One region of the Pollutimonas sp. M17 genome, then DNA from elsewhere that is predicted to be linked to it. Evidence: predicted binding sites of a transcription regulator. Region 1 holds the regulator's gene; each other region holds the start of a gene.
What was found. Region 1 encodes FNR, which switches genes on or off when oxygen is low (the NO sensors DNR and NnrR bind a similar motif). Its sites were predicted from a motif close to TTGATNNNNATCAA; they were not measured.
Positions count from the first base shown of each region.

Region 2: the regulator FNR is predicted to act here: its motif matches at 2,924-2,937, upstream of OEG81_RS07730 (fatty acid desaturase).
Region 3: the regulator FNR is predicted to act here: its motif matches at 3,838-3,851, upstream of hemN (oxygen-independent coproporphyrinogen III oxidase).
Region 4: the regulator FNR is predicted to act here: its motif matches at 2,552-2,565, upstream of OEG81_RS03510 (DUF3079 domain-containing protein).

Region 1 is NZ_CP107548.1:2,267,919-2,275,212, reverse strand. Features, by position in the region: gene ccoN (cytochrome-c oxidase, cbb3-type subunit I) at 1-1,466, shown strand, start outside; gene ccoO (cytochrome-c oxidase, cbb3-type subunit II) at 1,478-2,134, shown strand; gene OEG81_RS10760 (cbb3-type cytochrome oxidase subunit 3) at 2,134-2,307, shown strand; gene ccoP (cytochrome-c oxidase, cbb3-type subunit III) at 2,300-3,223, shown strand; gene ccoG (cytochrome c oxidase accessory protein CcoG) at 3,234-4,733, shown strand; gene OEG81_RS10745 (FixH family protein) at 4,751-4,987, shown strand; gene OEG81_RS10740 (hypothetical protein) at 5,018-5,272, shown strand; gene fnr (fumarate/nitrate reduction transcriptional regulator Fnr) at 5,298-6,026, opposite strand; gene OEG81_RS10730 (LysR family transcriptional regulator) at 6,175-7,104, opposite strand; gene clpB (ATP-dependent chaperone ClpB) at 7,279-7,294, shown strand, end outside.
Region 2 is NZ_CP107548.1:1,603,583-1,610,876, forward strand. Features, by position in the region: gene OEG81_RS07715 (bifunctional riboflavin kinase/FAD synthetase) at 1-546, opposite strand, end outside; gene purN (phosphoribosylglycinamide formyltransferase) at 657-1,283, shown strand; gene OEG81_RS07725 (RsmB/NOP family class I SAM-dependent RNA methyltransferase) at 1,523-2,815, shown strand; gene OEG81_RS07730 (fatty acid desaturase) at 3,020-4,228, shown strand; gene OEG81_RS07735 (UvrD-helicase domain-containing protein) at 4,225-6,504, shown strand; gene OEG81_RS07740 (ABC transporter permease) at 7,242-7,294, opposite strand, start outside.
Region 3 is NZ_CP107548.1:1,485,442-1,492,735, forward strand. Features, by position in the region: gene OEG81_RS07135 (monovalent cation/H+ antiporter subunit D) at 1-440, opposite strand, end outside; gene OEG81_RS07140 (Na+/H+ antiporter subunit C) at 449-793, opposite strand; gene OEG81_RS07145 (monovalent cation/H+ antiporter subunit A) at 793-3,717, opposite strand; gene hemN (oxygen-independent coproporphyrinogen III oxidase) at 3,974-5,401, shown strand; gene OEG81_RS07155 (YbaN family protein) at 5,394-5,792, opposite strand; gene OEG81_RS07160 (Crp/Fnr family transcriptional regulator) at 5,864-6,544, shown strand; gene OEG81_RS07165 (hypothetical protein) at 6,535-7,294, opposite strand, start outside.
Region 4 is NZ_CP107548.1:721,507-728,800, reverse strand. Features, by position in the region: gene OEG81_RS03525 (FAD-dependent monooxygenase) at 1-622, shown strand, start outside; gene OEG81_RS03520 (Gfo/Idh/MocA family oxidoreductase) at 685-1,869, shown strand; gene OEG81_RS03515 (MarR family winged helix-turn-helix transcriptional regulator) at 1,921-2,505, shown strand; gene OEG81_RS03510 (DUF3079 domain-containing protein) at 2,638-2,850, shown strand; gene OEG81_RS03505 (ATP-grasp domain-containing protein) at 2,949-3,929, opposite strand; gene OEG81_RS03500 (M20 aminoacylase family protein) at 4,048-5,256, opposite strand; gene OEG81_RS03495 (c-type cytochrome) at 5,438-6,298, opposite strand; gene OEG81_RS03490 (c-type cytochrome) at 6,317-6,724, opposite strand; gene OEG81_RS03485 (c-type cytochrome) at 7,027-7,294, shown strand, end outside.

The sequences.
Region 1 (7,294 bases):
CCTTCAACTATGGTGTCGTCAGGCAATTCACGATTGCCACCATAGTCTGGGGGGTGGTCGGCATGGCGGTCGGGGTACTGATCGCGGCGCAACTCATCTGGCCGGAACTCAATTTCAACACGCCGTGGCTCAGCTACGGCCGTCTGCGCCCATTGCATACGAACGGGGTGATCTTCGCCTTCGGCGGCAGTGCCTTGTTCGCCACGTCCTACTACGTGGTGCAGCGCACCTGTCAGGTGCGGCTGTTCAGCGACAAGCTGGCCGCCTTCACCTTCTGGGGATGGCAGGCCGTATTGGTGGGGGCGGTCATCACCCTGCCCATGGGCTTCACCAGCACCAAGGAATACGCCGAACTCGAATGGCCGCTGGACATCCTGATCGCCCTGGTCTGGATCACCTACGCCGTGGTGTTCTTCGGCACCATCGCCAAGCGCCGGGTCCGGCACATCTACGTGGCGAACTGGTTCTTCGGGTCCTACATCCTGACCATCGCCGTCCTGCATATTTTCAATAATCTTGAAATGCCGGTTTCATGGTGGAAGTCGTATTCCATCTATGGCGGCGTGCAGGACGCCATGGTGCAGTGGTGGTACGGCCATAACGCCGTGGGCTTCTTCCTGACCACCAGCTTCCTGGGCATGATGTACTACTTCGTGCCCAAGCAGGCCGAACGCCCCATTTACTCGTACCGCCTGTCCATCGTGCACTTCTGGGCGCTGGCCTTCACCTATATGTGGGCGGGCCCCCATCACCTGCTGTATACCTCCTTGCCCGACTGGACGCAGTCGCTGGGGATGGCCCTGTCGCTCATCCTGCTGGCGCCTTCCTGGGGCGGCATGATCAACGGCATCATGACTCTGTCGGGCGCCTGGCACAAGCTGCGCACCGACCCCATCCTGAAATTCCTGGTCGTGGCCCTGTCCTTCTACGGCATGTCCACCTTCGAGGGCTCGATGATGTCCATCCGCACCGTCAATGCCTTGTCGCATTACACCGACTGGACGGTGGGCCACGTGCATTCGGGCGCGCTGGGCTGGGTCGCCATGATCACCTTCGGATCCTTCTACTACATGATTCCCCGCCTTTACGGGCGCAGCGCCATGGCCAGCATGAAGCTGGTCGAGCTGCACTTCTGGATGGCGACGCTGGGCGTGGTCCTGTACATCAGCTCGATGTGGATCGCCGGCGTCATGCAGGGCCTGATGTGGCGCGCCACCGGCGCCGACGGCACCTTGACCTACAGCTTCGTCGAGGCGGTCAAGGCCACCTATCCCTTCTATGTCATCCGCTTGCTCGGTGGCCTGTGCTTCCTGTCGGGCATGGGCGTGATGGCCTGGAATACCTGGATCACCGTCAAGGGGCAGCCCAAAGTGAATCCCGTCGTCTATAAACGCAGTCCGGATCCGGTCGATCCCGCGCTGCTCGGCCCCGCGTCCGCCACGGCGGCGACGACGGGCATGGCTTGAGGAGAACCCGCATGTCCAAGAAAACCGCCGGTTTTTCCCACAAGCTGATCGAAACCAACGTCGGCCTGCTGATCATCCTGAGCATCGTGGTGATCTCCTTCGCGGGTCTGGTGCAGATCGTCCCCTTGTTCTTCCAGCATTCGACCACGGCGCCGGCCCCGGGCGTGCAGCCCTACGAGCCGCTCAACCTCATCGGCCGTGACGTCTACATACGCGAGGGATGCGTGGGCTGCCATTCGCAGCAGATCCGCATGCTCAGCTCCGAGGTGCTGCGCTACGGCCCTTATTCGCTGGCCGGCGAATCCACCTACGACTACCCCTTCCTGTGGGGTTCCAAGCGCACCGGCCCCGACCTGGCGCGGGTCGGCCAGCGCTATTCCGACGACTGGCACCGCGTGCACCTGCGCAATCCGCGTGACGTGGTGAAAGAGTCCAACATGCCCGCCTATCCCTGGCTGCAGCACAATCGGGTCGATCAGGAGAACGTCCAGGACCGCATGCGCGCGCTGCGCAAGCTGGGCGTGCCCTATACCGACGAGCAGATCCAGAAGGCGCCCGAGCAGTTGAAGGGCAAGACCGAAGAGGACGCCCTGGTGGCGTATCTGCAGGGCCTGGGCGTGGCCGGCCGCGAGGCGGCCGCCAAGGCGGTTTCCGAAGGAGCGCTGTAATGGCTATCGTCAATGGAATTGCAACAATCATCGCCATGCTGACCTTCCTGGGCATCGTATGGTGGGCTTACTCACGCGGCCGGGCCGACGCGAACCGGGAAGCATCGCTGCTGCCTTTCGCCATGCCCGATGAACGCTCGACGGATAAAAATGCAGGGGGCTCGCATGAGTGACTTCGTCAGTAGCTTCTGGAGCTACTTCATCGCCATCATCGCCATCGGCGGGATCGTCTTTTGCCTTTGGCTGCTGTTCACCCAGCGCGCCTGGCTGAAGAAGACCGTGCCTCAGGTCGAGGACACCGGACACGTCTGGGACGGCGACCTGACCGAGCTGAACACGCCGGTGCCGCGATGGTGGACGGTGTTCTACATAGGGCTGTGCGTCATTGCCCTGGGCATGCTGTTCCTGTATCCCGGCCTGGGCAGCTACGAGGGCACTCTGGGCTATACCGCGGCCAGGCAGGTCAAGGCGCAGCAAGAGGCCATGAACGAGCAGATCCGGCCGGTATACGCCCGCTACAAGGAAATGCCGATCACCGAGGTGGCCCACGACGAGCAGGCCCGCGAAATCGGGCAGCGGCTGTTCCTGAACAACTGTGCGCAATGCCATGGTTCGGATGCCCGGGGCAGCGGCAACTTCCCCAACCTGGCCGATGGCGACTGGCTGTACGGCGGCGCGCCCGAACAGATCCTGCAAACCATCACCAAGGGCCGGCACGGCATGATGCCCGCCTGGAAGTCGTCCATCAAGCCGGCCGAGGCCGCCGACATCGCCCAATACGTGCGTTCCCTGTCGGGCCTGGCCAGCGATCCGCTGCGCGTCGTGCCGGGCAAGCGCGGCTTCGAGACCTTCTGTGTCGCCTGCCACGGCGTCGAAGGCAAGGGCAACACCGCCCTGGGTGCGCCGAACCTGACCGACAATGTCTGGCTCTATGGCAGCTCCGAGGCGTCCATCGTGGACACCATCCTGAACGGACGCGAGAACCGCATGCCGGCGCAGGAAGGCATTCTGACCGAGGACCAGATCCGCATGCTTACCGCATGGGTATGGGGCTTGTCCAATCAGGGAACCAGCACAGCAGCGAAATAAAAGGCCACACATGAGCAGCGAACCACCCGTCAATCCGACCACGCAAACATCCGCGGCGGCGCCCGCCTGGCAGCCGCCCCGCGTATCCAGGGTCGGGGGTGGCGCTTCTCCGCAGGTCGAGAAGGCGCTGTCCGACGTGCGCAGCAAGATCTACCCGCGCTCGGTGTCGGGCATCTTCGCGCGCTGGCGCATCGTCATGGTGTTCGTGACGCAATTGATCTTCTACGGACTGCCCTGGCTGCAATGGAACGGCCGCCAGGCCGTATTGTTCGATCTGGCCGCGCGCAAGTTCTACATCTTCGGCATGGTGCTGTGGCCGCAGGACGTCATCTACCTGGCCGTCCTGCTGGTGGTTTCGGCCTTCGCCCTGTTCCTGTTCACCGCGATGGCGGGGCGCCTGTTCTGCGGCTATGCCTGTCCGCAAACGGTCTATACCGAAATCTTCATGTGGGTCGAGCGGCGCATCGAGGGCGACCGGCTGGCGCGCATCCGCCTGGACGAGCAACCCTGGACATGGCGCAAGATACGCCTGAAGGCATCCAAGCACATCGTCTGGCTGCTGATCGCCTGGTGGACGGGCTCCACCTTCATCGGCTATTTCGCGCCCATACGCGAACTGGGCATGGGCCTGCTGACCCTGTCCCTGGGGCCGTGGCAGTGGTTCTGGATGGTGTTCTACGCCTTCGCGACCTGGGGCAACGCGGGCTTCATGCGTGAAGCCGTCTGCAAATACATGTGCCCCTATGCGCGCTTCCAGAGCGTGATGGTCGACGACGACACCTTCGTGGTGACCTACGACCATGTGCGCGGTGAGCCCAGGGGCGGACGCTCGCGCCGCATCGACCACAAGGAAGCCGGCATGGGCGACTGCGTCGATTGCAGCCTGTGCGTGCAGGTTTGCCCCACCGGCATCGACATCCGCGACGGCCTGCAATACATGTGCATAGGCTGCGGCGCCTGTGTCGACGCCTGTGATCAGGTCATGGAAAAAATGGATTATCCCAAAGGCCTGATCCGATATACCTCCGGGCGCGCCATCGCCGACGGCATGACGCAAAGCCAGGTCCGCAAGCGCATGCTGCGGCCGCGGGTGCTGGCTTACTCCTTCATATTGGGGTTGATCGTCATTGGCTTCGTGGTGTCGCTGGCCACGCGCACGAACCTGCGCATGGACGTCATCCGCGACCGGGGCGTACTGGGCCGCGAAGTGGCGGGCGGCATGATAGAGAACGTTTATCGCCTGCAGTTCATCAACACGTCCGAGTCGCCGGTCGAGCTGACCCTGGGCGCCAGCGGTCTGCCCGAGCTGTCCATCATGACGGCCGACCATGGCGCGACCACAGTCCACGTCGATCCGGCGTCGAACCGGCTGGTGCCCATCGTGGTACGGGCGCCGGCCGGCAAGGTCGACGCGGGCCTGCACGATATCGAGCTCACCGTGGTGGGCAGCTATGGCGAGGAAGGCGAAACGACCGTCGTCGAGCGTTCCAGCTTTTTTGTGCCAAAATGATTCCAGGAGGCAGCACCATGTCCGACACCCAACCCACTGGCGCGAATGGGCCCGAAAACAGCAGCAAGCCCTGGTGGCGGGAGCCCTGGCCATGGATACTCATGGCCGGCCCGGCGGCGGCCGTCGTTGGCTGTATCATTACCATTGTGCTGGCGGTGCAGAATTTTGGGGATCAGGCCATTACCGACGGGGGCGTCAAGCGCGGCCTGGTCGTCAGCAAGCAAACCCAGACTCCGCCGCCTTCAAAACCTTAGGCAAGCAAAAGAATACGACGGGAGACCTTTATGCGGTGGCGTTCATTGATGTGGATTTTATGGCCTTCGTTCCTGGTGGGCGCGGCCACCAGTGCAGCGGTATTCGCCATGGTCGATCCCCTGGATATCGCCTTTTTCGGCTATATGGAAGCTACTCGCCAGCAAGTGTATGCGGGGGGATTCTTTCTTTTCTGGCTGATGGCCGCCTTGTCCAGCGCCCTGAGCCTGCACCTGGCGCCTCGCGGCCAGCTGGTCGACGAGTTCGGCGATCCCATAGAGCAATAACCGCCGCGTAGCGGCGGGGCGGCCCTCAGCCGCAGTCGGTGCCGGCCAGCGCCTGCAGATTGCGCATGTCCAGGATGTGGACCTCGCGTTGCTGGACCCGGATCAGCCCCTCCCGCGCAAAGCGGGAAAACAGACGGCTGACGGTCTCCAGGGTCAGGCCCAGGTAGTTGCCGATTTCCTCGCGGCTCATGCGCAGGATGAATTCACTGGCCGAATAGCCCAGCACAACCAGCCTTTGCGACAGGTTCACCAGGAAGGCGGCCAGCCTTTGCTCGGACCGCAGGGCGCCCAGGGCCATGATCAGATGGTGCGAACGGCTGATTTCCTTGCTCATGAGCCGCCGGAACTGTTGCTGCAGCACTGGAAGATGCTGCGACAGCTGGTCCATTTCGTCTATGCGTATGACACAGACTTCGGTATCTTCCAGCGCGATGGCGTGGGATACATGGGTGTTGTCCAGCAGGCCGTCCATGCCCAGGATCTCGCCGGGCAGCAGGAAGCCGGTGATCTGCACCTGGCCGGAGGAATCCTCCAGCTGGGTCTTCAGGGAGCCCGACCGGATGCCGTACACCGCTTCGGTCTTGTCGCCCAGGCGGAACAGGGCACTCCCCTTGGGGATGCGGATGCGTTCCTTGACCAATTCATCCAGCTTGGCGACATCATTGCGCGGCATGCCCAGCGGCAGGCATATTTCGCTGAGCATGCAAGTGGAACAGCGCGTCGAATTGGGAGTAACAGGAATTTTTTTCTGCATTCAATCGTCCTCGTGGGCGAGGAAGTAAGGTTCGGCGGCCAGCTAAGGGCCGTATGCTTCATTGTAAGCTTTCAGTCAGGGAGACTGGCGCATCCCTTGCCATGACATGCATCAAGTATACGGTAGCGGGCTTTTAATCCCTTGCTTGTCACCTGAGTGTGGTTTTTTCGCCAGTGGGATTCCAGTAGGCGGGCGATGCATAGCGCGCCTTGACCATGTCGATGAACAGGCGTACACGCAGGGGCAGGTGCTTGCGTTCGGGCAGCATGGCGAAAATGCCGTTGGCCGGGGCCGCGTAGTCGTCCAGCACGCTGATCAGGCGCCCCTCGGCCAGGTCCTCCTGGACTTCCCACAAAGAACGCCAGGCCAGCCCGATGCCGGCCAGCGTCCACTGATGCAGCACCGATCCGTCGCTGCAGGCCATATTGCCCTTGACGCGCACGGCGCGCAGTTCCCCGTCCTGCCTGAGCAGCCACCCCCGGGCCTGATTGCCCTGGTTGCCGAAAGACAGGCAGTTGTGCTGCGCCAGATCGTCGGGCGTATTGGGGCGGCCGTATTCCTGCAGGTAGGACGGAGCGGCGACGATGACGCGTTTGTTGTCGGCCAGGCGCAATCCGACGATCTGGGAATCGTCCAGTTCGCCCAGGCGGATGGCGCAGTCGTAGCGTTCTTCGATGAGATCGACCAGGCGGTCGCTGAGGTCGAGGGTGACGGTGACCTCGGGGTAGGCGGCGACGAACTCGGGTATCAGCGGCGCCACGTGGCGCCGCCCGAAGCCCGCCGGCGCGCTGACGCGCAAATGCCCGCTGGGCCGTATGCTGCCCTGTGAAATGCGCGATTCAGCGTCATTCAGTTCGCGCAGGATGCGCTGCGCCTCTTCGAACAGTTCGGCGCCTTCCGAGGTCAGGGACAGGCGGCGGGTGGAGCGCGCCAGAAGCTTGATGCCCAGGCGCGCTTCAAGCGAGCTGATGCGCCGGCCCATCATTGCCGGGGCGATGCCTTCGGCCCGGGCGGCGGCCGACAGGCTGCCCAGTGTCGCAACGGCCACGAAGCTTTCGAGTTGTTTGAATTTGTCCATGCTGGCGTGTCAGGTAGGCGGCCAGTCAGTGCGGGGCCGGGCCAAGTGCAATAGTATCAGCATGGGGAACGCCTTCGGTCCGCGGCGGCCGCAAACGCCCTTGAAAATGCCTGTTCCGGCCGCACATATTCACTATTCGAGCACATGCTCTCCCATTTCAGTGAAAACCATATTATGCGATACGATAAAT
Region 2 (7,294 bases), 660 kb from region 1:
GGCCAGGGCGGTGCGCAACTCGGAGCTGGAAATGCGATGGCCGTGTTCGTCGGCCACGTCCGCGATGGTTTCGACCTGGAAGCCGAAGCGGCGGCCGGCGCTGCGCAACAGCTCGATGTCGCCGCTGCGCTTGTGGCCGTAGCGGAAGTCCTCGCCGACCAGCAGCCAGCGCGTGTTCAGTCCTTCCACCAGAAGGCGCTCGATGAAGTCCTGGGCCGACATGTCGGCCAGCGTGTGGTTGAAGCGTTCGAGCACGATCTGGTCGACATGATGCCGCGCCAGGGCGGCCACCTTGTCGCGCAAGCTGCTGACCTGCGTGGGGATGAGTTCCGGACGCTGGCCGCGCCGGGCGAAATAGGCGCGCGGATGGGGTTCGAAGGTCATGACCGTGGCGGCCAGGCCATGTTCCCGGGCGTGCTGGCGGACCCGGCGCAAAATGGCCTGGTGGCCGCGATGGACGCCGTCGAAATTGCCTATCGTCACGGCGCTGGGGCGTTGGCTATCGTAGCGGGGAAGGCTGCGGTAAAGGGCGGGAGCGTTTTTCACACCCGAGAGTTTACAATTTTGTGTTGCCTTACTCTGGAATTATCGTCTTGGATGCTTCTCTTCCTTCCGGCTGCCGCATTGTCGTCCTGATTTCGGGACGCGGTTCCAACATGCAGACCATCGTCAACACGGTGCGCGAACTCTCCCTGCCGGCGCAGGTCTGCGCCGTCGTCGCCAACAAGGCCGATGCCGGCGGGCTGGAGTGGGCCGCCGGGCAGGGCATCCCGACCCAGGTCGTGGCGCATCGCGATTACGCCACGCGCGAAGACTTCGATACCGCGCTGGCCGCCGCCGTCGATGCCCACCAGCCGCACTACGTCTTGCTGGCCGGTTTCATGCGGGTGCTGACCCCGGCCTTCGTGGAGCGCTTCAATGGGCGCCTGATCAACATCCATCCGTCCCTGCTGCCGGCTTTTCCGGGATTGCACACGCATCAGCAGGCCCTGGCGACCGGCGTGCAATGGCATGGCTGCACCATCCATTTCGTTACCCCGGTGCTGGACCACGGTCCCATCGTCGCGCAGGGCATCGTCCCCGTGCTGGCCGACGACACGCCGGACGACCTGGCCGGCCGCGTCCTGAAGGTGGAACACCGCATGTACGCGGACGTGGTACGCTGGCTGGCCGAGGGGCGCGTATCGCTCGACGCCATGCAGCGCGTGCATGTGCGCGGCGTCGCCAGCCGCTCCTTCGTCCTGACGCAGCAAGGCGTCGCATCATCGGAAAGGTCGTCATGAACAACACCGACAAGCCGCGGCGCGCTTCCCGCGGCCGCGACACGCGCGAAGAGCGCGACCCCCGGCGGGAAAGCAGTACCGCCCGGCGCGCGGGCCGTCCCGCACGGCACGAAGGCGGCGCCTCCCGTCCGGAAGGCGCTGCGCCACGGCGAGAGGCCGGCGCTCCTCGGCGCGAGGGCGCTGCGCCCGCCGGTCGCCCCTACGTCATGGCGGCCGTGCGCATCGAACAGGTCCGCAGCGTGCTGGGCGAGATCCTGCAATGGGAATACCCGGCCGATGCCGCTTTGTCGCACTGGCTGCGCGCCCATCCCAAGCTGGGCATGCGCGATCGCGGCGAGGTGGCCGAAGCCGTCTTCGATGTGCTGCGCCATTTGCGCCGCTACCGGCAGTACGCCGAAAGCGGCAGCGGGCCCGCCGCCCGCCGCCTGGCCATCCTGGGCCTGGCATCGGTATTCGACAAATCGGTGCTGAACCAGGGCTTGTCGGAACAAGAGCAGCATTGGCTGGAGCACGTGCAGAAGATAGACGTGGCGGGCTTGTCCCGGGCAGTGCGCGACAGCCTTCCCGATTGGCTGGACGAGCGCCTCGCTGCGCTGGACAATCCCGATTCCCTGGTCCGGGCCCTGAACCAGACGGCGCCGCTGGACATACGGGTCAATCCCCTTAAGGCCGACCGCAAGGACATGCTCAAGCAATTGCGCGCCGGGCCCGCGCTGCGCTACGACCCGGAACCCACGCCGCATTCTCCTTGGGGCATACGCCTGCAAGGCCGGCCCCCGGTGAATCGCTGGCCCATGTTCGAGAAGGGCGAAATCGAAGTCCAGGACGAAGGCAGCCAGATCCTGGCGGCGCTGGTCGCGCCCAAGCGCGGCGAGATGATCATCGATTATTGCGCCGGCGCCGGCGGCAAGACGCTGCTGCTGGGGGCGCTGATGCGTTCCACGGGCCGCCTCTATGCCTTCGATGTGTCGGCGGCGCGCCTGGCGCGGGCCAAGCCGCGCTTTGCCCGCAGCGGCCTGTCCAACATCGTGCCCGTGGTCATCGACCCCGACAACGATCAGCGGGTCAAGCGCCTGCGCGGCAAGGCGCACAGGGTTCTGGTCGACGCGCCGTGCAGCGGGCTGGGCACACTGCGGCGCAATCCCGACCTTAAATGGCGCCAGCATCCGGAGTCCCTGCAGGCGCTCTTGGAAACCCAGGCGCGCATCCTGCGGCAGGCGGCGCGTTGCGTCGCCCCGGGCGGCAGGCTGGTCTATGCCACCTGCAGCGTGCTGCCGGAGGAAAACGAGCAGCAGGTTGAGGCTTTTTTAGCTGAACATCCCGACTTTACCCTCCTGGATGCCGGCAAAATCGCCGCAGATCGTTGCGAAAATCTGACACAGGAAAGCCTGTATCTGCGCATGCGCCCGGACGTACACGGCACCGACGGTTTTTTCGCCGCCGTGCTGGAGCGGGCGAAGCCCGCCAATGCCGAAAAAGGCCTCACGACGCCCCAGGACGCCGCGCAAACGCCCAGCGAAGGGGAGCTGTAGTTTTATCCAGGAAAACGCCCTGGCAGCCTCCCAGGGCGTTCTACGGCGTACTGGGCCGCATCCCGGCCTGGAAAGACGCAAGGAATGGCGCGCCGAGCCGCGCCATTCTTGATTTTCATCAAAACTAAATTGAAATTCTGCTGTCATAAGCCTGACAACTGGGCTACACTTTTCTTTGTCTTAACATGAGGCCTTTACAGGTTTATGGACCAAATTATTACTTTATTATCAGGCGGTTTGCTGCAACTTTCGTGGTGGCAGGTCGTGCTGGTTACCCTTGTGCTCACTCACATCACGATCGTGGCGGTTACGGTATTTTTGCACCGTAGCCAGGCTCATCGGGGGTTGGACCTGCATCCGGGCGTCATGCATTTCTTCCGTTTCTGGCTTTGGATGACCACCGGCATGGTCACCAAGGAATGGGTGGCCATACACCGCAAGCACCACGCCAAGTGCGAGAAAGAAGGCGACCCCCATTCACCGGTCGTATTCGGCCTGGGCAAGGTGTTCTTCCGCGGTGCCGAACTGTACCGCGAGGAAGCCACCAACCCCGAAACCCTCAAGCGCTTCGGCCACGGCACGCCCGATGACTGGATAGAACGCAAGCTTTACACCCGTCACAGCCTGATGGGCATCCTCATCATGCTGGGCATCGACCTGGCCCTGTTCGGCGTGCTGGGCCTGACCGTATGGGCCATACAGATGGCCTGGATACCCTTCTGGGCCGCCGGCGTCGTCAACGGCATCGGCCACGCCTGGGGCTATCGCAACTATGCCAGTCCCGATACCAGCACCAATGTGTCGCCCTGGGGCATCATCATCGGCGGCGAAGAACTGCACAACAACCACCACGCCTACGGCACCTCGGCCAAGTTCTCCACCAAATGGTACGAGTTCGACCTGGGCTGGTGCTATATAAGCGTCTTGCGATTCTTCGGCCTGGCCAAGGTCAAGAAGCTGGCGCCCAAGCTCAAGCTCGATCCGCCCAAGGCCCTGGCCGATGCCAGCACCTTGCAGGGCGTCATCACCCACCGCTACGAAATCCTGGCGCGCTACACCGACCTGGTCAAGAAAGCGGCCAGCGACGAACTCAGCAAGCTGAAGCCCGCGCGCAAGGAAGGCAGTCCCGATTGCAGCTGGACGCTGCTCAGCCGCTGCAAAGACTGGATCAGCAGCACCGACGACACCCTTGAACCGGCTCAACGCGCCGAACTGGACACCGTTCTGGCCCAGAATCAATCCCTGTCCACGCTGGTGCAGATGCGGCGCGAACTGGTCCGCCTTTGGGAAAGCTCCAGCGCCAGCAGCGAGCAGTTGCTGGCCGACTTGCAGGCATGGTGCCAGCGGGCCCAGCAAAGCGGCATAGAAAGCCTCGAGCAGTTCGCCTACCGGTTGCGCCGCTACGCGGCATGATAGACAGCCTCAATCCGCAACAACAAGCCGCTGTCACGCTACCTCCCTCCCACGCGCTGGTCCTGGCCGGCGCGGGCAGCGGAAAAACCCGAGTTCTGACGACACGCATGGCCTGGCTGATACAAACAGGCCAGGCCAGTCCTTTTGGGCTCATGGCGGTCACGTTCACCAACAAATCGGCGCGCGAGATGCTCACGCGCCTTTCGGCCTTGCTGCCCATCAATACGCGCGGGTTGTGGGTGGGCACCTTTCATGGCCTGTGCAACCGGCTGTTGCGCGCCCATCACCGCGACGCCGGCCTGATCCAGACTTTCCAGATACTGGACAGCGCCGATCAACTGGCGGCGATCAAGCGCCTGCTGAAGGGCGCCGGGATCGACGACGAGAAATTTCCGCCGCGCGACGTCCAGCGCTTCATCAACGGCGCCAAGGAAGAAGGGCAGCGGCCGGGCGACGTCGAGGTCTGGGATGCGCACCGCCGCCGGCTGGTCGAAATCTATCAGCTGTATCAGGATCAATGCCAGCGCGAGGGGGTGGTCGACTTTGCCGAATTGCTGTTGCGCGCCTATGAGCTGCTGCAGCGCAATGCGCCCATACGCGAACATTACCAGCGCCGCTTCCAGCACATCCTGGTCGACGAGTTCCAGGACACCAACACCCTGCAGTACCGCTGGCTGACCCTGCTGGCGGGCGGCGGCGCGTCGATTTTCGCGGTCGGCGACGACGACCAGTCCATCTACGCCTTCCGTGGCGCCAACGTGGGCAATATGTCGGATTTCGAGCGCGACTACGCCCGGGGCAATGTCATCCGCCTGGAACAGAACTACCGCTCTTACGGACACATACTGGATTCGGCCAACGCCCTGATCTCCCACAACACCGCCCGCCTGGGCAAGAACCTGTGGACCGAGCAAGGCGAGGGCGAGCCGGTCCGGGTGGTGGAGCAGCCATCCGACCTGCTGGAGGCCCAGTGGATCATCGACGAGACCAAGGCGCTGATCAACGACGGCCGCCTGCGCCGGGAAATCGCCATACTGTATCGCAGCAACGCCCAGTCGCGCATCATCGAACATGCCTTGTTTTCGGCCGGCATACCCTACAAGGTGTACGGCGGACTGCGTTTCTTCGAGCGCCAGGAAGTCAAGCATGCGCTGGCCTACCTGCGGCTGATGGACAACCCGCATGATGACACCTCATGGCTGCGAGTCGTGAACTTTCCCACGCGCGGCATCGGCGCCCGCACGCTCGAACAGCTGGCCGACACGGCCCGTCAGCAGGGCAGCAGCCTGTTCCGCGCCGTGCCCCTGATGTCGGGCAAAGGCGGCGGCAATCTGGCGCGCTTCGCCGAATTGATCCAGCAAATGGCCCACGAGGCGCAGATCCTTTCCCTACCCGAGCTGATCGACCACGTGGTGCATCACAGCGGCCTGCTGGCCCACTACCAGAACGACCGGGAAGGCGCCGACCGCCTGGAGAACCTGCAGGAACTGGTCAATGCGGCGGCCGCGTTCGTGGCCGAGGAAAACTTCGAAGGCCTGCCGGCCGGGCGAATTCCCGATGGCGCGCTTGCGGCGCAGACCCTGTCCGCCGAACCCGGCGAGGGCGCCGCGCCCATGTCGCCGCTGGCCGCGTTCCTGACCCATGCCTCGCTGGAAGCCGGGGACAACCAGGCACAGGCGGGGCAGGATGCCGTCCAGCTCATGACGGTGCACGCCGCCAAGGGCCTGGAGTTCGATTCGGTCTTCATCACCGGGGTCGAGGAAGGCCTGTTCCCGCATGAGAACAGCCTGCTCGAGGTGGCCGGCCTGGAAGAGGAGCGCCGGCTGATGTACGTGGCCATTACCCGCGCGCGCGAACGCCTGTACCTGACGCTGGCGCAAAGCCGCATGCTGCACGGCCAGACCCGCTATGCCATGCGCTCGCGCTTTCTGGATGAAATACCCGATGAGCACCTGAAGTGGCTGACGCCCAAGGAAGGGCGCGTTGCCGTACGTGAAAACACCTGGAGCGGCGCTTTCCGGCGCGGCGATGCCTACAACCGGCCCGACAGCGGCTCCGTTGCGCCCCGCGTGCCGCGCAGCCTGACGACGGGCGTGACGGTGGGTGAGAAGCAATTCCGCATCGGCACCGGCGTCAGGCACGCCAAGTTCGGCGAAGGTACGGTGATAGGGCTTAGCGGTGCCGGCCAGGATGCGCAGGCGCAGATCCAGTTCCGCGAGGTGGGCACGAAGACGCTGGCGCTAGGCGTGGCCAAACTGGATATCGTGGCCGGCTAGCGCATTTTCGGTTCAGGTGTTTACAGGCTTTATGGCCTGTGAGTGTGTGGCGTCAGCTTGTCAAACCGGCACAGCCGGTGGGCCGGGGCCGGGCTCCGCTCGCTGCGCCCCTTCGGGGTTCCCTTGCAGGCGCTTTGCGCCGGGGGCCGGGCGAGAACTCGCCGGCAATCAGCCGCCTGTAGGCTGATTGCCGGCTCAAACATGCGCGCCCTCTTACGCCCCCGGCGCAAAGCACCTGCGGCGGCTTGCTCAACCGTCGCCCGTCCCCCGCCCACCGGCTGCGCCTTGGCAGCATAGTTGACGATGGACCATCCGCCAAGCCCGAATGTTCCGGCCCGCGCGGCAGGCGCGCGAGGCCGGGACGGCGCAAGACCCCGTCCAGCAGCACAGGGCGCCGCATAAAAATGCCAAGCACAAAAGCTACCCCAGCGGCGTCTCAAACGAAAAACACCGCAGCGGGTCGGGTGGCGGGGGTCGGACGCGGCGACTTTCGGGGCCGAGCCAGCCGTCGGCGAACGTAGCCCGAAGGGGCGGAGGAGCCAGGCGTAGCGGTGTTCGGCGCGCAGGGCGCCGAACCGGCCACGAGGAGCAAGGCCGGCTCCCGCCACCCGGCACGCGTCAGAAGAATACGCTGCGTGCGTCCTGCCCCGCCACCCGGCACGCGTCAGAAAATACCTTGCACGAGCCCCGCGCCCCGCAGCCCGCAGTGGCATCGCCGGGTCGCGGGGCGACGCTGTTCAGGCGGTGTGCGTCCAGCGCTGGTAGGCTTTCTGCGCCAGTGCGTCCAGCA
Region 3 (7,294 bases), 780 kb from region 1:
GCCAGCAGCACTTCGAAGAAGACGAACAGATTGAACAGGTCGCCGGTCAGGAAGGCGCCGTTCAGGCCCATCAGCAGGAACTGGAACAGCGGATGGAAATGCACCCCTGCGCGATCCCAGCGCGCCGTGGCGTAGATCCAGGTGGCGGCGCCCAGTACCGAGGTCAGCAGCAGCATGATGGTCGACAGGCGGTCGACCACGGCCACGATGCCGAAGGGCGCCGGCCAGTCGCCCAGCAGGTAGACGCCCACGCCGTCGGGCCAATTGCTGGGCAGGTAGCCCGCCGACAGGCTGAGCAGGGTGATGGCACAGTAGATCTGGGCCGCAATGGACAGGAAGCCCATGGCAAGCCGCAGATGCCGCTGCGTGTCGTTCAGCAGCAGCATGGCCGCGCCGAACATCAGCGGCACGGCCACTGGAAGAATGGGAAGATGCTGCATCCATCCGTTCACGGGCGGGCCTCCTGTCCGTCGACGTGGTCGGTATCGGAAAGCCCGCGCGAGGCCAGGAGCACGACCAGGAACAGCGCGGTCGTGGCAAAGCCGATGACGATGGCGGTCAGGACCAGCGCCTGCGGCAGCGGGTCGGCATAATGGCTCGCATCGGCGGCCCAGTCGGTATTGATCACGGGCGGCGCATCCAGGGTGATCCGGCCCATGCCGAATATGAACAGGTTGACGGCATAGGAGATCAGGGAAAGGCCCATGATCACCTGGAAGGTGCGCGGGCGCAGAAGCAGCCAGATGCCGGAGCCGGCGAGCACGCCGATGGCCAGGGCAAGCACGATTTCCATTAAGCGGCTCCTTTTTCGTTGGCGGGGGCGATGGCCGCCGGTTTCCGGTACAGCCGCAGCGATTGGTGGGCCAGCGCGACCAGCATCAGCACGGTGGCTCCGACCACCAGCATGTAGACGCCGATGTCGAACAGCAGCACGGTGGACAGGTGGACGTGGCCGATGACGGGAAGGACCAGGTCCAGGCTGTTGGCGGCCAGGAAGGGCTTGGCCGCCCACCAGACCGACATGGCGGCGGTGCCCGCGGCCAGCAGGCCCATGGCGATCCAGTACTGCGGATGGATGCGGGGCCGCGCTTCGACCCAGATGACGCCGCCGACCATGTATTGCAGGATGATGGCGGTGGCCATGATCAGCCCGCCGACGAATCCGCCGCCCGGCAGGTTGTGCCCGCGTATCAGGAAATACAGGGAGATCAGGGCGGCCATGGGCAGCAGCAGGCGCACGAGCACGGCGGGCACTTTCATGACGCCGTCCGGAATCGGCGCCTTGGGGTCGGGGTCGGCGAAGGTGTCCAGCAGCCGGTTGGCCGGCAGCGGACGCTGACGCGCCTTGGGCAGGGTCATGCTTTCGGGCGGCGGCCGGAAGCGGCGCAGCAGCGCGTAGACCGTCAGGGCCACGATGCCCAGGACGGTGATCTCGCCGAAGGTATCGAAGCCGCGGAAGTCGACCAGGATGACGTTGACCACATTGGCCCCGCCGCCCAGCGGCAGCGATTGCTCGACGAAGAAGGACGAGATGCCCCGGGGATGATGGCGGGTCAGCACGGCGTACGCGATGGCCGAAAGCCCCGCGCCGGCGATGACGGCGATGATCAGGTCGCGGAAGCGGCGCACGTAGGCGCGCACGGTGCTGGTCAGCGGCGGCGGTTCGTCGTCTCCGGCCACGCGTGGAGGCAGCCAGCGCAGGCCCAGCAGGATCAGCACCATGGTGACGACCTCGACCGCCAGCTGCGTGAGCGCCAGGTCGGGGGCGGAGAGCCAGGCGAAGGTCAGCGCGGTCACCAGGCCGGCGCCGCCCGTGAGCAGCAGCGATACGGGGCGGTGGTACTTGGCCTGGCGGGCGGCGCCGATGGCGCAGGCGCCGCCGGCCAGCCACATCAACGCAAAGAAGGGGTCGATGGGCGTGGCGATCTGCGGGTCCAGCCATTTGCCGGGCAGCAGCGGCAGCATCGCCACGAAGAAGGTGAGCAGGACCACCAGCAGCAATTGGGGTTGCAGGCGGGGCGACCGCGTCCAGTCGAGCACGAAGGCGGACGCGGTGTCCAGCGCTTCCAGCAGGAGCTCGAAGCTGCGGCGCCCGTCGAAGCGGTAGATGAGAGGCGCCTTGCCCGGACGGCTGCGGTGTCGGTGCCGCAACAGCCAGAGCAGGCAGATGCCGCCGCCCAGGGCCAGGAAGCTCATGGCCAGCGGCAGATTGAAGCCGTGCCAGATGCGCAGGTCGTAGACCGGCGTGGCTTCTCCCAGGATGGCCAGGGCGGCGTTATGCAGGAAGGGCCCCAGGGTGAAGCTGGGCAGCATGCCCACGACCAGGCAGGTCAGGACCAGGATGGCGCTGGGTATCAGCATGCGCAATGGCGGCTCGTGGGGCGCGCGAGGCAGGTCGCGCGGCGCGGGCCCGAAGAAAACCTGCATCACGAAGCGCAGCGAATAGGCCACGCTGAATGCGCTGGCAATGACGGCGGCGACGGGCAGGCCGACCCGGTTGAACCAGCTCCCGCTGACGAACACGGTTTCGGCAAAGAACATTTCTTTCGAGATGAAGCCGTTGAGCAGGGGCACGCCGGCCATGGAGGCGGCCGCCACGACGGCCAGCGTGGCGGTGATGGGCATGCTTCGGTACAGGCCCGACAGGCGGCTGAGATCGCGCGTGCCCGTTTCGTGGTCCACGATGCCCGCCGCCATGAAAAGCGAGGCTTTGAAGGTGGCATGGTTGATCATGTGGAACACGGCGGCGACCAGCGCCAGCCGGCTGTTCATGCCCAGCAGCAGCGTGATCAGGCCCAGGTGGCTGATGGTCGAATACGCCAGCACTCCCTTCATGTCCATCTGGAAGGTGGCCGCGTAGGCGCCCAGCACCAGCGAACAGAGTCCGGCACCGCCGATGATCCAGGTCCATTCGTCGGTGCCCGCCATGACGGGCCAGAACCGCGCCAGCAGGAATACGCCCGCCTTGACCATGGTGGCCGAGTGCAGATAGGCGGACACCGGCGTGGGCGCCGCCATGGCGTTGGGCAGCCATACGTGGAAAGGGAATTGCGCGCTTTTGGTCAGGGCGCCCAGCGCGACCAGCACCAGTATGGTCGTGTACCACGGGTGGTTGCGGATGACGTCGCCCGAGGACAGCACGGTATCCATGTCGTAGCTGCCCACGACATGGCCCAGCATCAGCACTCCGCCCAGCAGGCACAGGCCACCCGCGCCGGTGATGGTCAGGGACATGCGGGCGCCACGCCGGGCGTCCACCCGATGGTGCCAGTAGGCAATGAGCATGAAGGACGACAGGCTGGTCAGTTCCCAGAACACGACGAGCTGGATCAGGTTGCCCGACAGCACCACGCCCAGCATGGAACCCATGAAGGCCAGGAAGAAAGAGAAAAAGCGGGGAACAGGATCTTGCGGCGAAAGATAGTAGCGTGCGTACAGCACGATGAGCGCGCCCATGGTCGTGATGATCATGGAAAACAGCCACGAGTAGCCATCCATGCGCAAACTGAAATCGACCCCCTGCTCGGGCAGCCACGGCACGACCGCCTTGACGACATGGCCGTCGAGCACATGCGGAAACTGGGTAAACACGAGGACGGCGCAGACGACGGCGACGAATCCGGCCAGCCAGGCCTCGAGCTTGCGTGCATTCGACGGCAGCAGCGCAGCGATGATGCTGCCTGCGAAAGGCAGGGCAAGTATGAAGAATAACGACATCGAGGACGGTTGGGTTGAAATGGGTGAATCCAGCCTTAATAATACGATATGTTTTGTTCAGCTTTGAGAAAGCTTGTGCCAGATTGGCGTTGCACGCCTTTTGGGGTATCGGGCATTTGCTTGACCTAGGTCAAAAAAGATAAAGGCGTCCGGTTTCACAATAGGACATTCAAGCATAGTCTGCATGCGGCGCGCCGTACAGGCAACGTCCGCAGCGGTTTTTTTTGACGCTAACAGGCCCATATCGGAGAAAGACATGGACAGCAGCATTCCAGTCGCCAGCCATGATACGGTTTCTTTTCCGGACATCGAGATTTCCGAGGCCTTGATCCGGCGTTTCGATCATTCGGGACCTCGCTACACGTCCTATCCCACCGCCGATCGCTTCCGCTCCGGCTTCGATGAGCATGCCTACCTGGGCTATCTGGCGCAGCGGACCGGCGCGCAGCCTGGAACGAATCCGCCGCTGTCGGTTTACGTGCACCTGCCTTTTTGCGAGTCCCTCTGTTATTTCTGCGCCTGCAACAAGGTCATCACGCAGGATCATGGCCGGGCGGCCCAGTATCTCGACTACCTGGACAAGGAGATGGACCTGGTGGCTGGCCAACTGGGGCCGGATCGCAAGACGGCCCAGCTGCATCTGGGCGGCGGCACCCCCACATTTCTGAGCGCCGCCGAGCTGACCGGGCTCATGGCGTCCTTGCGCCGGCATTTCGAATTCACGCCGGATGCCGAATTGGGGGTCGAGATCGACCCGCGAACGGTGAACGAGGGAACGCTGTCCATGCTGGCCGGGCTGGGCTTCAATCGGACCAGCTTCGGGGTGCAGGATTTCGACCCGGCCGTGCAGGCGGCCGTCAACCGCATCCAGCCTCTGGAAATGGTGGAGAAGGCGCTGAGCGCCAGCCGCAAGGCGGGGTTCCAGTCGGTCAACACCGACCTGATCTACGGCCTGCCCAAGCAGACCCTGGCCAGCTTCGACCGCACGCTGGATCACGTGATACGACTGTTTCCGGACCGCATCGCACTGTACAACTACGCCCACCTGCCCAGCCGGTTCAAGGCACAGCGGCTTATTTCGGCCGGCGACCTGCCCAGCGCCGAAGAGCGCCTGCAGATATTCCTGATGTCCACGCGGCGGCTGCTGGAAGCGGGCTATGTATACATCGGCCTCGATCACTTCGCCAAGCCGGACGACGAACTGAACCTGGCGCGCCGCGACGGAAGCCTGCATCGCAATTTCCAGGGCTACACCACGCGCGCGGAGTGCGACCTGATCGGACTGGGCGTTTCGGCCATCGGCAAGGTGGGCAACTCGTACAGCCAGTCGGTGCGCAGCGTGAACGCCTATTACCAGATACTGGACGAAGGCAGGCTGCCCATTGAAAAGGGCTTTGAACTGAGTCTGGACGATGTCTTGCGCCGCGACGTCATCATGACCCTGATGTGCAGCATGCCGCTGGATTTCAGCGTGCTTGGCCGGACCTATGGCATCGACTTCACGGACTATTTCGAACCCGAGCTGCAAAGGCTGCAGACATTCAAGGATGCCGGCCTGCTGCGGATCGACGACAAGGGCATCGGCGTCACGCCTAAGGGCCGTCTGTTCGTGCGGGCCATGGGCATGGTCTTCGATAAATTCCTGGGCCAGCCCACGGTGTCGACGTACTCCAAGCTTATTTAGCCGGGTCGTCGGGGCCGGCCAGCGCATCGCTTGCGCGCAGGGTCTTCATGCGCAACAGATACACCGTAACGCAGATGCCGGGAATCAGAAGCAGCAGGCGCACCCAGGGCAGGGGCACATGCCAGGCGGAAAAGGCCAGTGTGGCCCACAGGAAGACCAGGGTAATGACCTTGGCGCGCATGGGGATGCCCCGGCCGGTTTGTATGCCTATCAGGTAGGGTCCCAGTATGCGGTGTCCGGTCAGCCAGCGGTGCATGCGTTCGGAGCCGCGTATATAGCAGGCCGACGCCAGCAGCAGGAAGGGCGTGGTGGGCAGCAGGGGCAGGAACAGCCCCAGCACGGCAAGGATCAACGCCAGGGTACCGGCGATGTTGAACAGGATTTTGATCACATGTTTTTTGAGTGGGGTAGCCGCCGCGTTTGCGCGGCGCCACAACAATATCGATACGGGATTCTAGCAATATGACGAGCGGCAAGACGCGTACCCAGGATTTCCTGGCCAGGCTACCCCTGTTCAACGAGCTGAGCGCTCATGAACTCGACAACCTGGCTTCCGGCACGACCGAAGTCCAGGTCGCGCGGGGCGAAATGGTTTTTCACCGGGGCGAGCCTTGCGTGGGGCTGCACACCGTGGTCTACGGGCAGGTCAAGCTGATGTTCGTGTCGCCGGGCGGAAGCGAGAAGGTCGTTCGGCTGATCGGCCCCGGCGACAGCTTCGGCGAAGCGCTGATGTTCATGGAAAAGGCCTACATCGTGTCGGCCCAGGCCCTTGCCGACACCTTGCTGCTGCATGTCGGCAAGGCAGTCATCTTTCATGAACTGGGTCGGCATCCGGGTTTTGCGCGCAAGATGCTGGCGGGCCTGAGCCAGCGCCTGCATAGCCTGATGGGCGACGTCGAGGCCTATTCCCTGCGGTCAGGCACCCAGCGCGTCATCGGCTATCTGCTGAAGGACGAGCAATGCAAGGACGGCCATCACTTCCGCCTGGAAACCAGCAAGACGGTGATCGCTTCGCGGCTGAACCTCACGCCGGAGCATTTCTCGCGCATCTTGCACGACTTGTGCGCCCATGAGCTGATCCGGGTCAAGGGCCGCGAAGTCACCGTCCTGGACGTTGCCCGGCTGGGCTCCTATCAGGGCTGAGGCAGTTCAGCCAGCGCCAGTGCAATCTGTTTTCGGGCCCGCAGATAAAAGCCCAGGGCCCGGGCCATGTTGAACAGCAGCCAGGCCGCCGATACGGCCAGCGCCAGGCCGGCGGCATGCGAGAACAGGGCGGGCAGCAGGCTGGCCGATAGAAGCAGCAGCAGGGCGATCAGATGAGCCCAGTACTGCCGCGCGGCGATGGCATCGGGAATGAAATCCTTCACCTTGGGCACGACGCGCAGCGCGATGGCCAGGTCTTTCTGCGCGTGATACCAAAGCAGGAAGGGGATGATCTTGTACAGCATGCCGTTGACGGCGGACCAGCCGAAACCCACGATGAATAGCAGCCCGAGACTGACGGAAAAATCCTTCGCGCCCGCCGCCTGGGCCAGCCAGACCGGTCCGCAGGCGGCCAGGGACAGCATGGCGGTGTGCCAGAATAGAGTCGTGGCATCGGCCTTGGGCCTTTTGCGCGTCCAGAGCAGCCGCAAGGTGACGATGGCATAGGCGGTGTAGGCCGCCAGCATGGCGGCGCCTATGGCCAGGTCGATTTCCATGCGCATGGCCGGTGGCGCCAGGGTATTGGCCATATAGGCCGCGAGCAGCACGAAGATCACGGGCGCCAGCCAGCGCGTCAAGGGCTTGGGATAGATTTCAGTCACCTGGAAAATGGGAATGACCTGATAGGCCATGCCGATGATCAGCAGGCCCACCCAGCCCAGCAGTCCCCACGCTCCATGCGCATTGGTG
Region 4 (7,294 bases), 1.5 Mb from region 1:
AGAATGGGGAGGCAAAAATCTGCTTGCCTCCTACGAGCTGGAGCGCAAGCCGATCGCACAGCGTAACACGGCGGCAGCACGCGAACTGGCAAGAAATGTCGGTTTAGTGCCGATACCGCCGGAACTGGATAAGGACAGTCCGGAAGGTGCTCATGCACGAGTTGAAACAGGAGCTTTCCTGTCCACATTCGGCGAAGAATATGCCTCACTGGGTGTGCAGTTAGGCGCACGCTACGACAGCTCGCCCATCATTGTTCAAGATGGGCAAGCACCCGATGACGACTTGGCCAATTATGTACCAACCAGCGTTCCAGGCGGCCGCGCCCCGCACTTCTGGCTGGATAAGGGCCGAGAAGAAGGGAGTTCGCTATACGATCACTTGGGAGTAGGCTTTACGCTGCTTTGCCTGAACAACGTGGGGTTTGATGTGGATGCTTTGAAGCGGGCGGCAAAGGCACGCGGCATACCGCTAAAAGTGCTGCATATCGACAATAGCCAAGCTCTGGAAATGTATGGTGTGGGTAAAGCGCTCATACGTCCCGATCAGCATATCTGCTGGCGCGGCGACACGGTACCCGAAGACGTCGGGGCCTTGCTGGATACCGTAACTGGAGCACGCTAGTGAGCGCCGATTTCCCGTCGCATGCGGCCGCCTCCACGAGGACGGAAGAGCCCCGGCGTAAGCTGAAGCTCGGCATCGCAGGGATGGGCCGCGGGTTTCTTGTAATGCAGCCCACCTTGGCCTTGCATCCCGATATTCATGTAGTAGCGGGCATGGACCCGCGTGCCGAGGCTCGCCAACGCTTTGTGCGGGATTTCGGTGCGTACTCATATGAGTCGTTTGAGGCGCTTTGCGCCGATGCCGATGTCGATGCTGTCTATATTGCCTCCCCACACCAATTTCATCGCGAGCAGGTTCAGATAGCGGCTCGGTATGGTAGACACATGCTAGTCGAGAAACCGATGGCATTGACCCTGGATGATTGCCGTGCAATGACCGACGCGGCAAACGCAGCTGGCGTATGCTTGATCGTCGGACATAGCCATGGTTTCGATACGCCCGTTCGACGAACCCGGCAACTGATTCAAAGCGGTGCCTTCGGACGGTTGCGAATGATCTCGGCATTGAATTACACCGACTTCCTTTATCGTCCTCGTCGTCGCGAAGAACTGCAAACACAGCTAGGCGGCGGAGTGATATTCAGCCAAGGCTCGCATCAAATAGACGTGGTACGAACTATCGCCGGAGGACGGGCGGCAAGCGTCCGGGCCTATTCTGGAATCTGGGATCCTCAGCGGGCGGCCGAATCAGCCTATTCGGCGCTGCTCACGTTTGAAGATGGAGCCGCTGCATCGATGGTCTACAGCGGCAACGCTCATTTTGATAGCGATGAGTTTTGCGGCTGGGTCGGCGAGACGGGGAAACGTAAAGATCAGCGCAACTACGGTGCCGCCAGACGGCTATTGAACAGCATGGCTCCTGGCGAAGAAGATGCTTTGAAGCGAGATCGAGGCTACGGTGGGCCGAACTACATACAACCCAACTTGGCATCTTCCAGCAATGCTCCAAGGGTGCACCATGAGCATTTCGGCCTTCTAATTGCCTCTTGCGACCGTGCCGACCTGCGTCCGGGGCCTCGCGGAATAGCAATATATGATGACGAAGGCGTACGCTTCGATCCACTTGAAGACCCGACAGTACCAAGAAGCGAGGTCATCGACGAACTCTACGCTGCCGTTATCGAAGGAAAAAAGCCCATACACTCTGGAGAATGGGGCACAGCCAACTTGGAAATTTGCTTGGCAATATTGCAATCCAGCCGCGAAAATCGAGAAATCCCACTTTTGCACCAGATCAATGCAATCTAAGCATAAGTGGTGGTATAACCGTTCGATCATCTCTAATCGAACAGCGCTTCCATGCCTAAATCAAAGTTTGAAGCCCAATATGGATCATCTCATGCGGTACTGCGCCATTGGCGTGAAGCTGTGCCCAACGACCGCCTTGCCCATCTAATCAAAGATGCCATGCGAGGAGTGTCGCGAGCCCTTCAGATGCGCCTTATGGAACACTCCGTATCGTTCGGCCATTGGACTTTCCTGCGTATACTTTGGGAGAACGATGGATTGACCCAGCGCCAGCTAAGCGAAGAGGCTGGCTTGATGGATCCCACCACACATTCGGCGCTTCGCGCAATGGAGAAGCTGGGATATATTTCTCGACGCAAGCTTCCGAACAATAATAAAAATATCCATATTTATTTAACGCCCAAAGGGCGTGCCTTGAAAAAAGTTCTGGTTCCGATTGCAGAAGAAGTAAACAACATAGCTGTAAATGGTGTGTCTGAGTCTGCCATCCAGACAACTCGTAAAACACTGCTCGCTATAATTGAAAACCTTGCCTTGGACGAACAGGAATCACTTCAGAACAAACGCCATCAACCCTCTACGCGCGATCTATCGGACCTTATAAACATAGCGGATGCAGCCGAAGACGTGCGTTAACACTCATACAGCAACGCAACCCGGCGTCAGCGCAATAAGCGATTCCTTGATATCCGTCATGTTTTTCCGGGGTATACCCGAGTAGGATACTCGGGTATACCCTTAGAACTCAATTCGCATTGAGGCCCGAACATGGCCAAGAAATTTCCGCTGAATCCCAAGCATCCCGAGCGTATCTGCTGGGGCTGCGATAAATACTGCCCCGCCGATTCCATGCTGTGCGGCAACGGTTCCAGCCGCACCCAGCACCCGTCGGAATCCATGGGCGAGGACTGGTACGAGTTCGGCGACTGGGGCCTGGATCTGGAAGTGCCATCCGACCGCCCCACGCTGCGGCCCGCGTGAGCCCGGCCGACACACCGCAACCGATGAAAACACTGGCTGGCAGCCCCCCCCCGCCAGCCAGGAGAGGGGTGACGTCAACCTGACATTATCGGAACGTGTCAGGCTGTGTCGAGTGCGGGTTCGGGCCGGGCTTGCCCGGCGCGCAGGCCACGGAGCTCCTCTCCCAGGTATCGGGCAATAGCCTGCATCCCATACAACCCGGCCGCCGCTTCGGCGTCGCTGTTGTAGTTGGTGTTGGTATTGACGTCATAGGTGTAGATCTGGCCGTTTTCGTCGGTGATGAATTCGATGCCCGAAATCCCTATGCCATTGGCCGCGATGAAGCGCTGGTAGCGCTCGATGATGGGGTTGTCGAAACCCTGAACGATCTGGAAGCGGGGAGCGGGCGCCGCCGGCGCCTCTTGGCCTACCGGGCAGAACGCATCGCCCGCCTGGCAGACATCGGCCGGGCAAAGCTCGAAGCCCAGCGACGTATCCACACGCACCGCATACAGGAACCTGCCGCCCACGAATTCCACGCGCGTGATGTAGGGCTCCGGCGCCCGGATGTATTCCTGTATAAGGGTGATGCCGTCGATGGACGGCTCGAAGGCCTCGCCGCTGACGTAGTCTTCCAGCGCCTTGACGCTATGGAACAGCCGCACGCCCAGGCCTTTGCCCGCGCGGTTGTGCTTGGTGATGAACGAGCCGGGCATCGTGCCCGCCGCCTCGACGATATGGCGCTTGCCCACGGCCGCGATGCTGCGAGGCGTGCGTATGCCGTAATTGGACAGCGCGGCATATTGCGCCACCTTGCTGATTTCCAGCTGCAAGGCGCGGCCGTTGTTGATGACGCGCCGCCCATGCGATTCCAGCCAGGCCAGCACCGCAGCCGTGTATTCCGGCGCATAGCGGTGATTCCGGGTGTGCGACGACGCACTCATCCGGTTGTAGAACACCCCTTGCGGCGGCGCTTGGGCAAGATCCAGCGCGCCTTCGTCCAGGAACCACTCTTCGTAGGGCAGCCCCTGTTCCGCAAATGCGGCCCTGAGAGGCTCGACCCATGCCGAGTTTTCGTGGATCACATAGATTTTGGACATAAGAGCCCTTCCGATACGGATATTTCAGCGAAACAAGCCGGAAGCCAGATACCCATGGCTATCAGATAGCGTAAACAGAATGGACTCGAACAAGAACGACTAAATAATTATTTTTCCATTACTTATCGTTATAAGGCTGCGACAGCCAGGCCTGGGCGAGCCTTATCCAATAGCTGGCGCCCAGGGGAATCAGATGGTCGTTGAAGTCGTAGGCGGGGTTGTGCAGCATGCAGGGGCCTTCGCCATGGCCCGGCATGCGATGATCGCCCTGTCCGTTGCCTATCCATATATAGCAGCCCGGCCGCTCCTGCAGCATCAGGGCGAAATCCTCGCCCGCCATCGACGGCTGTACAGCGGCGTCGACATTGGCGGCGCCCACAAGTCCTTCAAGGACCTGGACGCTGAAGGCGGTTTCACGGGGATGGTTGTAGGTGGGCGGATACTTGCGGTCGAAGACGAAGTCGGCCGTGCAGCCAAACCCCTCGCTGATCCGCTCCGCCAGTTCGCCGATGCGCTTGTCGATCAGGTCGACCGTCTCGCGCGTGAAAGCGCGCACCGTCCCGCGCAGCTCGGCCCTGTCCGGAATGGCATTGTCCGCCGAGCCGGCATGGATCTGGGTAACGCTGAGCACGGCCGGATCATAAGGATTGCGATTGCGGGTCACAATGGTTTGCAGCGCCTGGGCCAGATGGGTGGCCGCCATGATGGGATCGCAACCCAGGTGAGGCATGGCGGCATGCGCCCCCTTGCCCATGATGGATATCGTAAAGTAATTGCTCGATGCCATGATGGGCCCCGCGCAGACGCCGAAGCGCCCCACTTCCATTCCGGGCCAGTTGTGCATGCCGAAAACCGCCTCGGCGGGAAACCGCGTGAACAAGCCGTCTTCGATCATCTTCTTGGCGCCCAGCCGCCCCTCTTCGGCCGGTTGGAATATGACATACACCGTGCCGTCGAAATCGCGGTGCTGCGCAAGGTAGCGCGATGCGGCCAGCAACATGGCCGTGTGGCCGTCGTGGCCGCAGGCATGCATTTTTCCAGGGTGCTTGCTGGCATGCTCGAACGTGTTGAGTTCCTGTATGGGCAGGGCGTCCATGTCGGCGCGCAAGCCGATGGACCTTCCGCTGTCCGTTTTGCCCCGTATGACACCCACCAGCCCCGTGATGCCCAGGCCGCGATGCACTTCCACGCCCCATGACTCCAGCTGCCCGGCTACCAGATCGGAGCTGCGGACCTCTTGATAGGCGAGCTCGGGATGCGCATGGATATCGCGGCGAATGGCGATGATCTCGTCCTGCCACTCGAGTATGGGTTCGACCAGTTTCATGATGGGGAACTCCTGTTATGCGCGCGACCCGGCGATCCGGCGATCCGGCGATCCGGCGATCCGGCGACCCGGCGGCCCGGCGCTGCGGCGAAGCCTGAAACCCTCGGCAACAGCCCATGATAATACCGGTCGGGGCGCTGCGGATACTGCCCATCCGCCTCCGGAACCGCGAGCCGGCCCGTCATTCCCCATCGCGGAGCGTATACAGGAATGCGGCAATATCCTGCGCATCCTGTTCGCTCACGCCCAGATCGGGCATCGCCGACAATGGATCCACCTTCGTCGGATCGCGCAGCCAGCGCAGCATGTTGGCGGGCGTATTGGGAAGCACGCCGGCAATGTACTGCCTGTCCGCAATGCCGGCCAACGGCGGCCCGACGTGCTTGTTCGCGCCGACGATGCCCGGGATCGCATGGCATGTGACGCACACGTATTGTTGCAGCGCCTTTCGGCCGGCCGCGGCGTCGCCCAGGCGCGGTTCCGGGGCGGATGCCGGCGGTGTTTCGTCCCTTGCAGGCAAGGGCGCGTGCTCATCGCTCCACATCGCATAGTCCGCTGGCGACAATGCCGGCAAGACCTTCATGAACGCCACGACATCCCATATCTCGTCGTCGCTCAGGCGGTACTGCCAGGCGGGCATGCCGCTCATCTTGATGCCATTCCGGACGATCCAGTAAACCTCGGCGGCCGGCCAGTGCCGGGCGGCGTCGACCAGCGACGCGGGTGCGGGCGTCAGACCCAGCGCGAAAGGCTGGGGCGCGACGCCCGGAGCGCCATGGCACTGCACACACTGCGCACGAAAGTGCCTGAAGCCATTGATGATGCGATCCCGGTCGTCAAGGGCGGGCACCTCCATGCCGGAGGTGCGCAGCTTGACGGAACGCCGCAATGACGTTTCAAGCAGGTGGTAGACGAACGCCGTATGCTGGCTTGTGGCACTGACGTCATATACGCCGATGTATACGGCAGCGCCCCCCAGCAGTGCGGCGGCGGCGGCGGATGCCGCCAGGGTGATGCCCGCAACTCGTTTCCATGTCGTCATCTTCAGGCGTCCGTGGCGTCAGTGCAGGGTAAGAAGATAGGCGGCGATGTCCCGTGCATCCGCTGTGCTCAGCCCCAGATCAGGCATGGCGGTGCGCGGGTCGATCGCCGGGGGGTCAAGCAGCCATTGCACCAGATTTTCGGGCGTATTCGGAAGCACGCCGCCCACGTAGGCGCGCATAGCCATGCCGTCCAGCGGAGGACCAACCCTGGATACCGGTCCCTTGATGCCTTCTATGGTGTGACAGGCAACGCAGCCATAGTCGGCAATGAGTTGCCGGCCCCTGGCCGTATCGGCGCCGACCAGCTGACCGGCCTGCCCCGGCGGCGCAAGCGGCGGGCGCTTTTCTCCACAGCCTGCCAGCAGCAAGAGGGCGATCATCCCGAGCAGCAGCATCGGGACTCGGCGGGCGATAGGACTGGGCATTTGCGCATTTCACTATTCCTGGATTCAGGTCGGTACAGCAAATTCTTTGCCGCCGGCGGCTGCGGGAGAGCATGCCTCGGGCGAGGCCAGTATGGGGAGGTTTGCCGAATGCGTGTAAATTTTTCAAAACAAGCCCAAAACATGCCGAGGGGCATGGCGGCGCAGTTGGCAATTTGCCGTTTCATCAGGCGGATGCAGGATGACACTCCGCTTGGTACGGCATGTGCTGCATGCAAATCCAGTACCGCAGTGGCACTTTCCAGCCGCGCGCCTCTCCGACAGCTCCAATAACCGGCCTCTGCATGCTCCATTTGCGCTCAACCGTACTGCTCGCCATACTGCCGATACAGGCGTCGGCCGACGTGCAATCGGTTCTCCGCCCCCACGGAGAAGACGCCAGCCGAATCGCGGAAATCAGCTGGGTGATGTTCATCGGCGCGGGCGTCATCTTTCTTCTTGTCATGATCTTGCTGGCTGTGGCGCTATACGGCAAGCCGCAAGCCAGGACGCTGCTGGGCAGGCGCTCGCTGATCGTGGCGGGAGGCCTTGCTTTTCCTATAGCCGTGCTGA